Regions from separate parts of the Shinella zoogloeoides genome, predicted to be linked through region 2. Evidence: predicted binding sites of a transcription regulator. Region 2 holds the regulator's gene; each other region holds the start of a gene.
What was found. Region 2 encodes LexA, which represses DNA repair genes until DNA is damaged. Its sites were predicted from a motif close to TGTTCNNNNTGTGTTCNG; they were not measured.

Region 1 (4,422 bases), 420 kb from region 2:
GCTGCCATCCGCCTCTACGAAAAAGCCGGGTTTGTGCGTGAAGGCGTGTTTCGGGATTGCTGGCGCAGGGCGGACGGCGAGCTGGTGGATTGTGCGTTCATGGCAATCCTGCGCCGGGAATGGGAGCGCCTCTACAAAGCCGAGCGCTAGCGGTCGCCGTCAGCTCCCGTCACACCCGCTCGACGAAACCGTCGAGCACGCGTTTCTGGCCGGCGCGGTCGAAGTTGATCGTCAGCTTGTTGCCCTCGATCGCCGCCACGTTGCCATTGCCGAATTTCAGGTGGAACACCCGGTCGCCGATCGCGAATTTCGACGGTTCGGCCGTGGCCGACTTGGCGATCAGCTCGCCCTCGATGGTGCGGGCGCGCGGGCCGCTCTCGCCGTAGCCGATGCGCTCGACGGCATGGCCGGAGCGTGAGCCCCAGTTGTCGCGCGTGGCATCCGTGCGGTTTGCCTGCGCGCGCCGCCAGCCGGGCGTCGAATAGGCGTTCTGGAACGGCTCCTGCTTGTCAAAGCGCGACTGGCCATAACCGCCGCGGCCATAGCCGCCATAGGACTGTTCCACTTCGGCCACTTCCACATGGCCTTCCGGCAGCTCGTCGAGGAAGCGCGAGGGCAGGGTGGATTGCCAGAGGCCGTGGATGCGGCGGTTGGAGACGAACCAGATGTGGCAGCGCCGTTTCGCCCGCGTGATGCCGACATAGGCGAGGCGGCGTTCCTCTTCCAGCCCCGACCGGCCGCCCTCGTCGAGCGCGCGCTGGTGCGGGAACAGGCCTTCCTCCCAGCCGGGCAGGAAGACCGTCTCGAATTCGAGGCCCTTGGCCGAGTGCAGCGTCATGATCGAGACGGCGTCGAGATTCTCGTTCTGCTCGGCATCCATGACCAGCGAGACGTGCTCCAGGAAGCCGCGCATCGATTCGAAGGCCTCCATCGAGCGGATGAGTTCCTTGAGGTTATCGAGGCGTCCCGGCGCTTCGGCCGACTTGTCGGCCTGCCACATGGCGGTATAGCCGCTCTCGTCGAGGATCTGCTCGGCAAGCTCGGTGTGCGGCATGGTTTCCAGCAGTGTCTGCCAGCGACGGAAATCGGTGACGACGTCGAAGAGCGCCTTGCGCGCCTTCGGCTTCAGCTCGTCCGTCTCGATGATATCGGCCGCCGCCGCGAGCATAGGAATGTCGCGGGCGCGGGCATAGTCATGCAGGTTGCGGATCGTCGTATCGCCGAGGCCGCGCTTGGGCGTGTTGACGATGCGCTCGAAGGCGAGGTCGTCGGCGGGCTGGCTGACGAGGCGGAAATAGGCGAGCGCGTCGCGGATTTCGAGGCGCTCGTAGAAGCGCGGGCCGCCAATGACGCGATAGTTCAGGCCGAGTGTGACGAACCGGTCTTCGAATTCGCGCATCTGGAAGGAGGCGCGCACGAGGATCGCCATGTCGTTGAGCTTGTGTTCCTTGCGCTGGAGCTGCTCGATCTCCTCGCCGACGGCGCGGGCCTCTTCCTCCGAGTCCCAGGCCGCATGGACGACGACCTTGTCGTCATCAGGATCGTGCCGGTCGGTGAAGAGCGTCTTGCCGAGACGGTCCTCGTTGTGGGCGATCAGGTGGCCGGCGGCGCCGAGGATATGGGCCGTCGAGCGATAGTTGCGCTCCAGCTTGATGACTTTCGCGCCGGGAAAATCCTTCTCGAAACGCAGGATGTTGTCCACTTCCGCGCCGCGCCAGCCGTAGATCGACTGGTCGTCGTCGCCGACGCAGCAGACGTTCTGCGGCGTGCCCTTCGGCCGCTGGGCGAGCAGGCGCAGCCACATGTACTGCGCCGTGTTGGTGTCCTGATACTCGTCGACGAGGATATAGCGGAAGCGCTGGTGATACTCGGCGAGCACGTCGGGATTGGCGCGGAACATGCGGATCGGGTGGAGCAAAAGGTCGCCGAAATCGCAGGCGTTCAGCGTCTTCAGGCGGTTCTGGTAGGCGACGTAGAGTTCGCGGCCCTTGCCGTTGGCGAAGGCGCGGGCGTCCCCCTCCGGGATCTGCGCCGGGTCGAGGCCCTTGTTCTTCCAGGTGTCGATCATGCCGGCGAACTGCTTTGCCGGCCAGCGCTTGTCGTCGATGCCTTCGGCCTGGAGGATCTGCTTGATCAGGCGCACGACGTCGTCAGTGTCGAGGATGGAAAAGTCCGAACGCAGGCCGACGAGCTCGGCATGGCGGCGCAGGAGTTTTACGCCGATCGAGTGGAAAGTGCCGAGCCAGGGCATGCCCTCGACCGCGCCGCCGACGAGGAGGCCGATGCGCTCCTTCATCTCGCGCGCCGCCTTGTTGGTGAAGGTCACGGCGAGAAGCTGGCTGGGGAAGGCGCGGCCGGTGGCGAGGATATGGGCGATGCGGGTGGTCAGCACGCGCGTCTTGCCGGTGCCCGCGCCGGCGAGCACGAGAACGGGGCCGTCGAGCGTTTCGACCGCCTCGCGCTGCTCGGGATTGAGGCCGGAGAGATAGTCCGGCGCACGGTGGGCGTCGCGGGCCGCCATGGCGCGCGCGGCGATGCCGATACCCGAACTGCCGCCGGCCGGCTTGGCCGGTGCCGCCGGCTTGCCGGCAAGCTGCGGGTCCTCGTCGAAGAAGGGAATGTCGTCGTAACCGCTGATCATGCGGCTCAATGTAGTGATTCGGTTCCGAAAGGCCAGTTTTCCGTTCTGCTTTTATTCCGCGGGGAAAATTTGCAGCCATAAGATTGTGGAAAGTCGTGCCGTTCAGGCCTTCCAGCGATCCGCATCGAAGACGCCGTCCACGGGCACCTGCAGGGCGGTGGCGAGCTGGTTGGTCTTGCCGGCGAGCGAGATAATGGCGAGCAGTTCGCCATATTGCGCGTCCGTCATGCCCTTGGCCTTCGCCGCCGCCGTATGGGAATGGACGCAGTAGCTGCATCCGTTCGTTACCGAGACGGCGATGTAGAGCATTTCCTTGACGAGCGGGTCGAGCGTCGAGGGTGTCGCCATAACCGCCTTCACCTCGGCCCAGGTGCGTTCCAGCAGCGCGGGATCGAAGGCGAGGTAGCGCCACAAATTGTTGACAAAATCCGATTTGCGGGTGGCGCGGATATCGTCGAACACCGCCTTGACGCGCGGATCGGCTTCGAGGTCTTCGGCGGGCTTGACGGTGCTCATGCATCTCTCCTGAAGGAAGGGCCGGCGGTCAACCGCCGGCCGATAGTGGTCAAACCAGCGCCAGGACGCGGGACGGGCCGCCCGTTCCGCCGCGCACCTTGGGCGCGCCGACGATGAGTGTTGCGCCCTTTGCCGGAAGCTGGTCCAGATTGGCCGCGCCTTCAAGCCCCCAATGGCCGGAGGCGAGCCAGGCATAATGCGTCGCGAAATCCGGCGAGAGGCCGTGGTCGAGCGACAGCGTATCGACGGCGATGCCGACGGCACTGGAATTCTCGGCGAGATACTGCACGGCTTCGACATGGAAGCCGGGGAAGTGCATCTTGCCCTCGGCGTCGGCATTGCGGAACTTGTCGGTGCCGAGATGCCTGCCCCAGCCGGAATTCAGCGCCACGCAAGCCTTTTCCGGCAGGTCGCCATTGGCCGAGATCCAGGCCTTGATGTCATCCGGCGTGAGCTGCGCATCCGGGTTCGCGTCCGCTTTCTCGCGGATATCGATGACGGCGAGCGGCACGACGAGGTCGGAGACCGGGATTTCGGCGACGGACTTGCCGTCCTCGGAAAAATGCAGCGGCGCGTCGAGATGGGTGCCGGTGTGCTCATTCACGCGCAGTTCGAACAGGTTGAACTTGTGTTCCTTGTAATTGAACTTCTGCTCGCGCCAGAACTGCTGCTGCCCGAAGAAGGTGGGAAACTCCTCGTGGAGTTCGTGGGTCAGGTCCGTCACCTTGGTCGGCGCCTGGGCGAGGGCTGGGCTCAAGGACCCGGAGCTTGCGGCGGCAACGGTGGCGGCTCCCGCGGCGGCGGCGCGGAAGAAGCTTCTTCTCGAAAGCATGCGGTTCTTCACGGTATCGATAATGCAGGCGTCACACATGGTCTTCCCCTCTCTTCGTCAATGCGTTGATGAAAGAATACTCAAATGATCTGCGGCCAGGAGGCCGTGGGAAAAGCTAGCACAAGCTTGAAGGCGGTCCAGTCCCGTCCATGCTCGCGGGAGGGGCAACGAGGGAAGATTTCTCCACGTTTTCTTACATTTCGGTAACAGAGCGGCCCGCCAATCTTACATTTCCGTAATGATCCAATTCTTTCATTGCCGGTTCATTTCCAAAGCGGGATACTTGCTCTATGTCGCGCCGCAACAGGCGACGGTTCGCCTCCATTGGAGAAAGTGTGCATGCGGGTTTGGAAACAGGTCCTCATAAGCCTCGGCGTCATTTCGGCCGGGGTCTTGCTCCTGGGCCGCTTCGTGCCTGGGGCGAACGACATGC
Region 2 (4,422 bases):
CCATTTCGGGGCTCAACATGGTGCTCGCGGCTGGCACCTTCCTCGTCGGCGCGCGCATGGCGATGGCGCTGATCCCCGGCTTTGCCGAGCGGTATCCGTCGAAGAAGATCGCCGCCGCGGGCGCGCTCGTCATGGTGACGCTCTATATCCTCGTCTCGGGCGGGGCGATTTCGGCCGTGCGCTCGTGGATCATGATCTGCGTCATGCTGATCGCCGTGCTCTTCGGCCGCTCGGCCATCAGCCTGCGCAACGTGGCGCTTTCGGCTATCCTCATCCTGCTGCTGACGCCGTCGGCCGTCACCAATCCCGGCTTCCAGATGTCCTATGCGGCAACACTCGGCCTTGTCGCGGGCTATGCCGCCTGGCGGGAGCGGCCGGTGCGGACGGAGAGCCGGGGCGGGCCGTTCCAGCTCTTCGGCGGCGCGGCGGGCCGGTTCTTCGGCGGGCTTTTGCTCTCCTCGCTGATCGGCGGCTTTGCGACGCTGATCTATTCCATCGGCCACTTCCACCGCATTCCCGCCTATGGGCTTGCAGGCAACCTGCTCGCCATGCCCGTCATCAGCGTCATCGTCATGCCGTTCGGCCTGATCGCCGTGCTGCTGATGCCCTTCGGTCTCGACGCCATCCCCTTTGAGATCATGGGCAAGGGCATCGAATGGATGATCGCCCTGTCGACGTGGGTCGCCGGGTGGAAGGGCGAGATCGTGACCGGCCGCATTTCGCCGCTCGCATTCGTCCTCATCGGCGTCGGCGGCGGGCTGGTCTGCCTGCTGCGTACGCGGCTGCGCCATGCCGGGACGGTGCTCGTTCTCTTCGGGCTCGGCGTCGCCTTCTGGCCGGGCGGCCGGGCTGGGCCGGAAGTTCTGGTCTCCGAGGACGGCCGCCTCGTCGCCGTCCTGCGCGGCGACAGGGTTGCGACGAACCGCACGCGGCCGCCGGATTTCATCTATGACCAATGGCGCCGCGCCCTGCGGCTCGGCGATCTCGTGAAACCGGACATGCGCAAGACGGCAGGGCTGACGCTGGAGGAGGCGACGGAAGAAATGCCGGCCGTAGGAGAGCGCAAACGCCCCCGCCGCAAGGCTGATCGGCAGAAGGCTAAGGATGCCCTGTCCGCAGCCTTCGAGACTGCGGGGAAGCGCGGCGGCTTCGTGTGCGAGGCAAAGGCGTTCTGCGCCGCCATCTCGCCGAGCGGCTGGCGCGTCGTGGCGCTGGAAGACAGCGCCTTTCTCGGCACGGCCTGCGACGCCGCAGACCTCGTCGTCGTACCGTTTCCGCTGCGCATCGATACGTGCCGCTCGGGCGCCCGGCTGGTGACGGCCCGGCATCTGCGCCGGACGGGCGCTCTGGAAATCATGCCCGCGGACGGAATGGCAAACGCTTCCCTATCGCAAGCAACCTTCCTGCCGGCCGTCGAAACGCTCGACCGGCCCTGGTCGCGCCATCGCACCTATGACTGGCGCATCGGGCAGTTCGAAGCCGAACCGGCGATCAATGGTAGCGGCGGATGAGCCCGACGAGCTTGCCCTGGATCTTGACGCGATCCGGCCCGAAGATCCGGGTCTCGTAGGCGGGGTTGGCGGCTTCCAGCGCGATGGAGGCGCCCTTGCGGCGGAAGCGCTTCAGCGTGGCTTCCTCGTCGTCGACGAGCGCGACGATGATCTCGCCCGGATTGGCGGTGCTCGCATTGCGGATGATAACCGTGTCGCCGTCGAGAATGCCGGCCTCGATCATCGAATCGCCCTTGACCTCGAGCGCATAGTGGTCGCCGCTACCGATCATCTCGGCGGGGACGGTGATCTCGTGCGTGTTGTTCTGGATGGCGGAAATCGGCACGCCGGCGGCGATGCGGCCCATGACCGGCACGGAGACCGACGAGGACATTTCCTGTGGCGTGCGCTGAGGCGGGGCGGCGGGCGCGGGCTGCTTGCCACGGCTGCCTTCGATGACGGAGGGGGAAAAGCCGCGACGGGGCTGCAGGCTCGGGGAATAGGCGTCCGGCAGCTTGATGACCTCCAATGCGCGCGCCCTGTTGGGCAGGCGCCGGATGAAACCGCGTTCCTCCAGCGCCGTGATGAGGCGATGGATGCCGGACTTGGAGGCAAGGTCCAGGGCGTCCTTCATCTCGTCGAAGGACGGCGGAATGCCGGATTCCTTCATACGCTCATGAATGAACAGGAGCAGTTCCTGTTGTTTGCGCGTCAGCATGGCCTCTCCAGCGAGAATCGTGAAACAAATCCAGAACAGACACTATCTGTTCCATATGTGTTCCGCAAGAGGCCGAGGGAACAATAATACTGTTCAGGCGGTGGGATCGCGCAGCAGAAGGACTTCACAAGCCGCGCCTGCGGGCGCGGCCGGGGCATGCGGCAGGCGGACCAGCAGGCCTTCCGATGCGGCGAAGATTTTCATCATCGACGAATCCTGCTTGTCGAAGGGCTTGACGACAAGCTCGCCGTTCGCGCGGGCGATGCTTGCACGGATATAGTCTTGCCGGTGGTCGTTTTCCTTGAGCGGCACGGCGGCCACCGCTTGGCGCAGGCGGCTTGCCGGCGGCAGGTGGGCAAGGCGGCGGACGAGCGGTTCGAGGAAGAGCAGAGCGCAGACGAGGCTGGAAACCGGATTGCCGGGCAGGCCGACGACCTGGACGGCGCGGAGGCGTCCGACCATCAGCGGCTTGCCGGGGCGCATGGCGATGCGCCAGAAATCGAGTTCCATGCCGGCTTCGCCGAGCACGGGCTGCACGAGATCGAAATCGCCGACCGAGGCGCCGCCAAGCGTGACGAGCACGTCGATATCGCGCGCTAGCGCGCCACGCACCGCTTCGAGGATCGCCTGCTTGTCGTCGGCGACGATGCCGAGGTCGACGATTTCGGCGCCGGCCGCGCGGGCGAGGGCGCCGACGCCGTAGGTATTGGACGCGATGATCTGGCTTGCGCCGGGCGGTGTTCCGGGCGTGACGAGCTCGTCGCCGGTCGCCAGCAGTGCGACGCGCGGGCGGGCGTAGACCGTGAGTTCGGGGTGGTTCATCGCGGCGGCGACCGTCAGGCGGCCGGGATCGAGCACGGCGCCGGCCTTCAGCACCACCTCGCCTTCGGTAAAATCCTGGCCGCGCGGGCGGATATGGCGGCCCTTCGGCGTGAGATAGGTTGTGCGGATGCGGCCGCCCTCCAGCACCTCCGCATCCTCCTGCAGAAGCACCGTATCAGCAAAGCCGGGGAGCGGGGCGCCGGTGAAGATGCGCACGGCCTCGCCGGGGCCGGCGGTTCCCTCGAAGGCATGGCCGGCGGCCGAAGTGCCGACAACGCTGAGGACTGAACCCAGTTCGGCGATGTCCGCGTGGCGGACGGCGTAGCCGTCCATGGCGGAATTGTCGAAGGGCGGCTGGGTGAGGCGGGCGGCGATATCTTCCGCCAGCACGCGGCCCTCTGCCTGGTGCAGGGGAACCCTCTCCGTCCGTTGCATCGGCTTTGCGGCCGTCAGAAGGCGTTCGAGGGCGTCGGCAACGGGCAGAAGCGACATCAGGTGTCTTCCCGCTTGTAATCGCCGGAGCGGCCGCCGGATTTTTCGCGCAGCCGCACGCCGCCGATTTCCATCTCGCGGTCGGCCGCCTTGGCCATGTCGTAGATTGTGAGGCAGGCGACGCTGACGGCGGTCAGCGCCTCCATCTCGACGCCGGTACGCCCGGTCAGCTTCGCCATGGCCTCGACCCTGAGACCGGGCAGGGCGCGGTCTTCGCGGATTTCCACCGACACCTTGGTCAGCATCAGCGGGTGGCAGAGCGGGATGAGGCTGGACGTCTGCTTGGCGGCCATGATGCCGGCAAGACGCGCCGTGCCGATCACGTCGCCCTTCTTGGCATCGCCCTTGAGGATCAGGTCGAGCGTTGCCGGCGCCATACGGATGGAGCCTTCGGCGACGGCGATACGGACCGTTTCCGCCTTGTCGCCGACATCCACCATGTTGGCTTCGCCCGACGCATCGATATGGGTGAGCGTGCGATCGTCGCCCGTCATCATTCCGCTGCCAGCATGCCGGCCTTGCCGGTCAGGAGTTCATGCGTCGCGGCCGCTACGTCGTCCTTGCGCATCAGGCCTTCGCCGACGAGGAAGGTGGAAATGCCGACCTTGCCGAGGCGTTCGCAGTCGGCATGGGTGAAGATGCCGCTTTCGCCGACGAGCAGCCGGTCGTCCGGCACCATGCGGGCCAGCGTCTCCGAAACGGCGAGATCGACCTCGAAGGTGCGCAGGTTCCGGTTATTGACGCCGACGAGCTTGGATTTCAGCTTCAGTGCGCGTTCCATCTCCTCTTCGTCATGGACCTCGATCAGGACGTCCATGCCGAGCGAGAAGGCGGCGTCTTCCAGCATCTTCGCCGCATCGTCGCTGAGCGAAGCCATGATGAGGAGGATGCAGTCCGCCC
Region 3 (4,422 bases), 890 kb from region 2:
ATGGGCGAGGGGGCCGGGCGCGTAGGTGCTGGTGGCGGCGTTGATGCCGAAGAAGGGCGCGCCGGTGGCAAGGCTGATGCGCCAGGAGCGGCGGTCGCGGATGATCGGCTTGGGGTCGGCCGTGGTGCCGGAGGTGAAGACGATCAGGAACGGCGCGTCGTCGCTGCCTTCCGGTAACGGTGCATGGAGGCAGGCATCGACTTCCGTGACGATCAGGGCCGCGCCGCTGTGCGGATTGCGCAGATGGAGACCATCGCCCGCGACGGTGACGACGATATCGGGGTCGAGCGTCTCGATGAGCCGCTGCCGGACGGCTTCCGGCAGGTGCGGATCGATCAGCGCCGCGCAATTGTTACCCGCCGTGGCGGCGACGAAGGCGGCGGGAAAGAGCGCGTGGTTGCCGGTGGCGACGGCGACGAGGCGGTTTTCCGGGCCGATGCTGCTTCGGCCTTCGGGTGCCAGGGTCGCCAGGCCGGCAAAAACCTGCCGGGCCGTGGCCGCGAGGCCCGCGTAGGAAAGAACCCGGTCCTCCAGATGGAAGGCCGGGTCCGTAGGACGGGTGGCGGCGTGCCGTTCGATGGCGCCGGAAAGCGGCATCGGCTCAGGCGCGCTGCGGCAGCAGCGGATAGCCGGCGAGCACGGCGCGGCCCGCGAGCATGGCGACGAAGGCCTTGATGAGGTCGCCGGGCAGGAAGACCAGCGAGGCGACGGCGGTCTCGAAGAAGGCCTTGCCGCTCATATAGGCGAGCCACGGAACGCCGAAGAGATAGACGACGGCGACGCCGCCGACGATGGAGGCCGCGAGGAAGGCGAGGAACTGGGTGAGTTCGTTCTGGTCTTCCTTGACGAGGCGTTCGGCGATCAGGCCGCAGACGAAGGCGCCGACAACCCAGCCGACGATATAGCCGGCGCTCGGGCCGACGAGGACGCCAAGGCCGCCGCGCCCGCCCGACAGGACCGGCAGGCCGATTGCCACGAGAAGCACCAGGAGCAGCATAGAGGCCGCGCCGCGCCGCGCGCCGATGATGCAGCCGGCCAGCATGGGGCCGAGCGACTGCGCGGTGATCGGCACGGGGATGAAGCCGAAGGTGATCGGCGGCAGCAGGCCAAGCACCACCATGATGGCGGTGAAGAGGGCGATGAGGACGATGTCTCTGGTGGTCATGTCAGGTTCCCTGGATGGACAAGGCTGGGTGGATGGTTAGTGCCGCCGAAAGCCGCGGGCGTCAATCGCCATGGCGATCGTATCCGCATCCTTCAGCGTGAGAATGATCAACGGCACGAGCGTCGTCAGCGGCCGGACGGGCAGGCCGCGCGCCCGGTGCGCGTCGGCTATGTCCTGATAGCGCGCGAAGATTTCCGGCACGAATCGGATGACGAGGCCGACCGCCAGGCTGACATCCGCCGCCCGCACGAAGCCGAAGCGCTCGAGCGGCGTGAGCAGCCGGGTGATCTCGTCCATGAAGGCCGAGATGCCGGTCGTCGCGGTGACGGCGGCGGCGAGCAGGACGAGCGCGGACAGGCGGCAGAAGACGACGACGGCTTCGTGCAGCGAATGGAAGAGATAGTTCGCGCCTGCGAGGATGAGCACCGTGAACAGAACGAGGCGCGTGCGTCGAAGCGCGTTTCCAAGGCCGATGCCGGTCGAAAGGTAGAGCGCGGCGCAAAGAGCCAGGGCGGGCACGAGGAGGCGCAGGTCGGAAACGAGGAAAAGCCCGATCGCGGCGACAAAGAGCAGAACCAGCTTGCCGCGCACCGGCAGGCGGTGAAGTGGCGAATCGCCCTCGATGTCGAGCCCGTTCAGCACGCGGCGATCTCCCGGTAGGCGCGGATCGCCTCTGCCGGCGAAGCGTCGGCGGCAAGCCGTCCCTCGTGGAAGACCAGCACGCGGTCGAAGCCGTCGAGCAGCGCAAGGTCATGCGTGATCACCAGCACCTGTTCCGGCAGGGCCGCGATGGTGCGCTCGATCAGCGCTCGGTTCTTGAGGTCGAGCTGGTTGGTCGGCTCGTCGAGGATCAAAAGGTCAGGGCCGGTAACGAGCACGCTGGCGATCGCCCCAAGCTGCGTCTCGCCGCCGGAAAGCTCGTGCACGCGCCGCCGCGCGAGATGCGAAATGTTGAAGCGCGAGAGGATCGCCTCCGTCTTCTCGGCGATCTCCGCCTTGCCGAGCCCGCGGTTCTTCAGGCCGAAGGCGATGTCCTCGGCAAGGATGGGCAGGATCATCTGGTGCTGCGGGTTCTGGAAGATGAAGCCGGTCCTGCCGCGCGCCGCCTCGGCATCCTCAACCGTATCGAGCCCGCTGACCGTCACCGTGCCCTCGGTCGGCTTGACGAGGCCGTTGATCAGCCGCGCCATGGTCGTCTTGCCGGAACCGTTGAGGCCGACGACGCCGATGCGCCGCTCGACGAGCGTCAGGGTCAGCGGATGGAGCGCCGCGCGTGCGCCATAGCGCACCGTGGCGGCGGTAAAGACGATATCCAAGAGCGGAATCCCGGTTCGCAGAAAATCGGGGGGAGCTATAACACGGCAAGACGCAAAGGAAACCGCAGGATGGTTGCATTCGCGCGGCGCGGGCGAGCGAGCCCGACGGGACAGGGCCGCTGCATAAAGCGCTAGAACAAACCGGGAATATGTGCCTATCATCCGGCATGACGATTCTCCTTTCCAATGCCGAGGCCCGGCGCATCTTCCTCGCCCGCCAGGGCCTCAGCGCCCCGCCGGGCCGCCTGCTCGGCAAGGAGGGGCTGCTGCAGCTCATCCAGGACATCGGCTTCGTGCAGGTGGACAGCATCGCCACCGTCGAGCGGGCGCATCACCAGATCCTTTTCTCGCGCAACCAGACCTACCGGCGCGAGCATCTGGCGGAGCTGCTGGAAAAGGACGGCGAGCTCTTCGAGCACTGGACGCATGACGCCTCCATCATTCCGAGCGAATTCTTCCGCTACTGGAAGCATCGGTTTCGCCGCAAGGAGGCGTCCATCCTGGAGCGCTGGCGCAAATGGCAGGGCGAGGGCTTCGACAGGGCGTTCGAGGAAACCTACGAGCGCATTGCCGCCGGCGGGCCGGTTCTCTCACGCGACCTGAAGGTGGACGACCACAAGTCGGGCGGCTGGTGGAACTGGCATCCGAACAAGACGGCGCTGGAATATCTCTGGCACACCGGCAAGCTGGCCATCGCCCGGCGGGAGAACTTCCAGAAGGTCTACGATCTCTCCGAGCGCGTGCTGCCGCCGCACCACCATGCGCCGGATGTGGAGCACGATGCCTTCGTCGACTGGGCCTGCCGCAGCGCCTTGGAGCGGCTTGGTTTTGCCACCCACGGCGAGATCGCCGCCTTCTGGGCGCTTATCTCGCCGGAGGAGGCGAAGGCCTGGGTCGAGGCGCATCGCGACGAGCTGCGCCCCGTTTCCATCGAGACGGCCGACGGCGGCAAGCCGCGGGGTGCCTACGCCTTTGCCGATTTTCCGGCGGGTCTCGGCGACATACCGGAGCCTCCGGCGCGTCTGCGCGTGCTGTCGCCCTTCGATCCGCTGATTCGCGACCGCAATCGCACGGAACGGCTCTTCGGCTATTTCTACCGCATCGAGGTCTTCGTGCCGGAGCCGAAGCGGCAATACGGCTACTATGTCTTCCCGCTGCTCGAAGGCGACCGCCTCGTCGGCCGCATCGACATGAAGGCCGACCGCAAGGCCGGCACGCTCGACGTCAAGCGCCTCTGGTGGGAGCCGAAGGTCCGCGTCTCGTCAGGGCGGTTGGAGAAGCTGGAGGCGGAGCTGGCGCGCCTTGCGAAATTCACGGGGGTGGAAGGGGTGCGCTATCTCGACGGCTGGCGCGGGGAGGTGTAGCCCGGCCGGAGTGGGAGTGGGCGACTGTGGCCGCCGTGACCAGGAAGACCCCCTCTGCCTGTCGGCATCTCCCCCACAAGGGGGGAGAAAGCTTGAGGCTTGCTCTCCGGTTGATTTTTCATCGCCGAGGGTGCGGCCGGTTAAGTCCCTCCCCCTTGTGGGGAGGGGTTGGGGAGGGGCCTTTTGCCTCTGTAGCGCAGTTGCTTCGGTAGCGACCCCGGGTCAGCAGAGGTCCGTCGCGCTGATCGCGATGCCGAAGCCTTCGAGGCCGACATAGTGGCGCTCGCGCGAGGCCATCAGGCGGATCGAGGTGATGCCGAGGTCCTTCAGGATCTGCGCGCCGAGGCCGATTTCCAGCCATTCGCTTTCGCGCGCCTGCGCCTCGTCATGGCCTTCGCGGTCGTGCATGCCCTTGCGGGCGGTCGAGGACTGGCCGACGCCGACCGAACCCTCGCGCAGGTAGACGATGACGCCGCGGCCCTGCTCGGCGATGCGCTTCATGATGCTATCGATCTGCCGGCTCGCGCCGAAGACGTCGCCGCCGACATTTTCGAGATGCAGGCGCACGGGAATGTCG

Region 1: a site for LexA is predicted at 2,683-2,700, ahead of Q9316_RS11230 (ATP-dependent helicase). Genes of this name have one in related genera too.
Region 3: a site for LexA is predicted at 2,614-2,631, ahead of Q9316_RS04520 (energy-coupling factor ABC transporter ATP-binding protein). Genes of this name have one in related genera too.

What each region holds. Positions count from the first base shown of each region.
Region 1 covers NZ_CP132311.1:2,042,685-2,047,106, reverse strand. Annotated here, with positions in the region: gene Q9316_RS11235 (GNAT family N-acetyltransferase) at 1-150, shown strand, start outside; gene Q9316_RS11230 (ATP-dependent helicase) at 170-2,641, opposite strand; gene Q9316_RS11225 (carboxymuconolactone decarboxylase family protein) at 2,744-3,157, opposite strand; gene Q9316_RS11220 (cyclase family protein) at 3,207-4,028, opposite strand; gene Q9316_RS11215 (efflux RND transporter periplasmic adaptor subunit) at 4,329-4,422, shown strand, end outside.
Region 2 covers NZ_CP132311.1:1,621,325-1,625,746, reverse strand. Annotated here, with positions in the region: gene Q9316_RS09160 (ComEC/Rec2 family competence protein) at 1-1,511, shown strand, start outside; gene lexA (transcriptional repressor LexA) at 1,492-2,208, opposite strand; gene Q9316_RS09150 (molybdopterin molybdotransferase MoeA) at 2,302-3,522, opposite strand; gene moaC (cyclic pyranopterin monophosphate synthase MoaC) at 3,522-4,016, opposite strand; gene trpC (indole-3-glycerol phosphate synthase TrpC) at 4,016-4,422, opposite strand, start outside.
Region 3 covers NZ_CP132311.1:726,707-731,128, forward strand. Annotated here, with positions in the region: gene Q9316_RS04505 (class I adenylate-forming enzyme family protein) at 1-597, opposite strand, end outside; gene Q9316_RS04510 (biotin transporter BioY) at 602-1,165, opposite strand; gene Q9316_RS04515 (energy-coupling factor transporter transmembrane component T family protein) at 1,202-1,807, opposite strand; gene Q9316_RS04520 (energy-coupling factor ABC transporter ATP-binding protein) at 1,801-2,481, opposite strand; gene Q9316_RS04525 (winged helix-turn-helix domain-containing protein) at 2,649-3,845, shown strand; gene ribB (3,4-dihydroxy-2-butanone-4-phosphate synthase) at 4,068-4,422, opposite strand, start outside.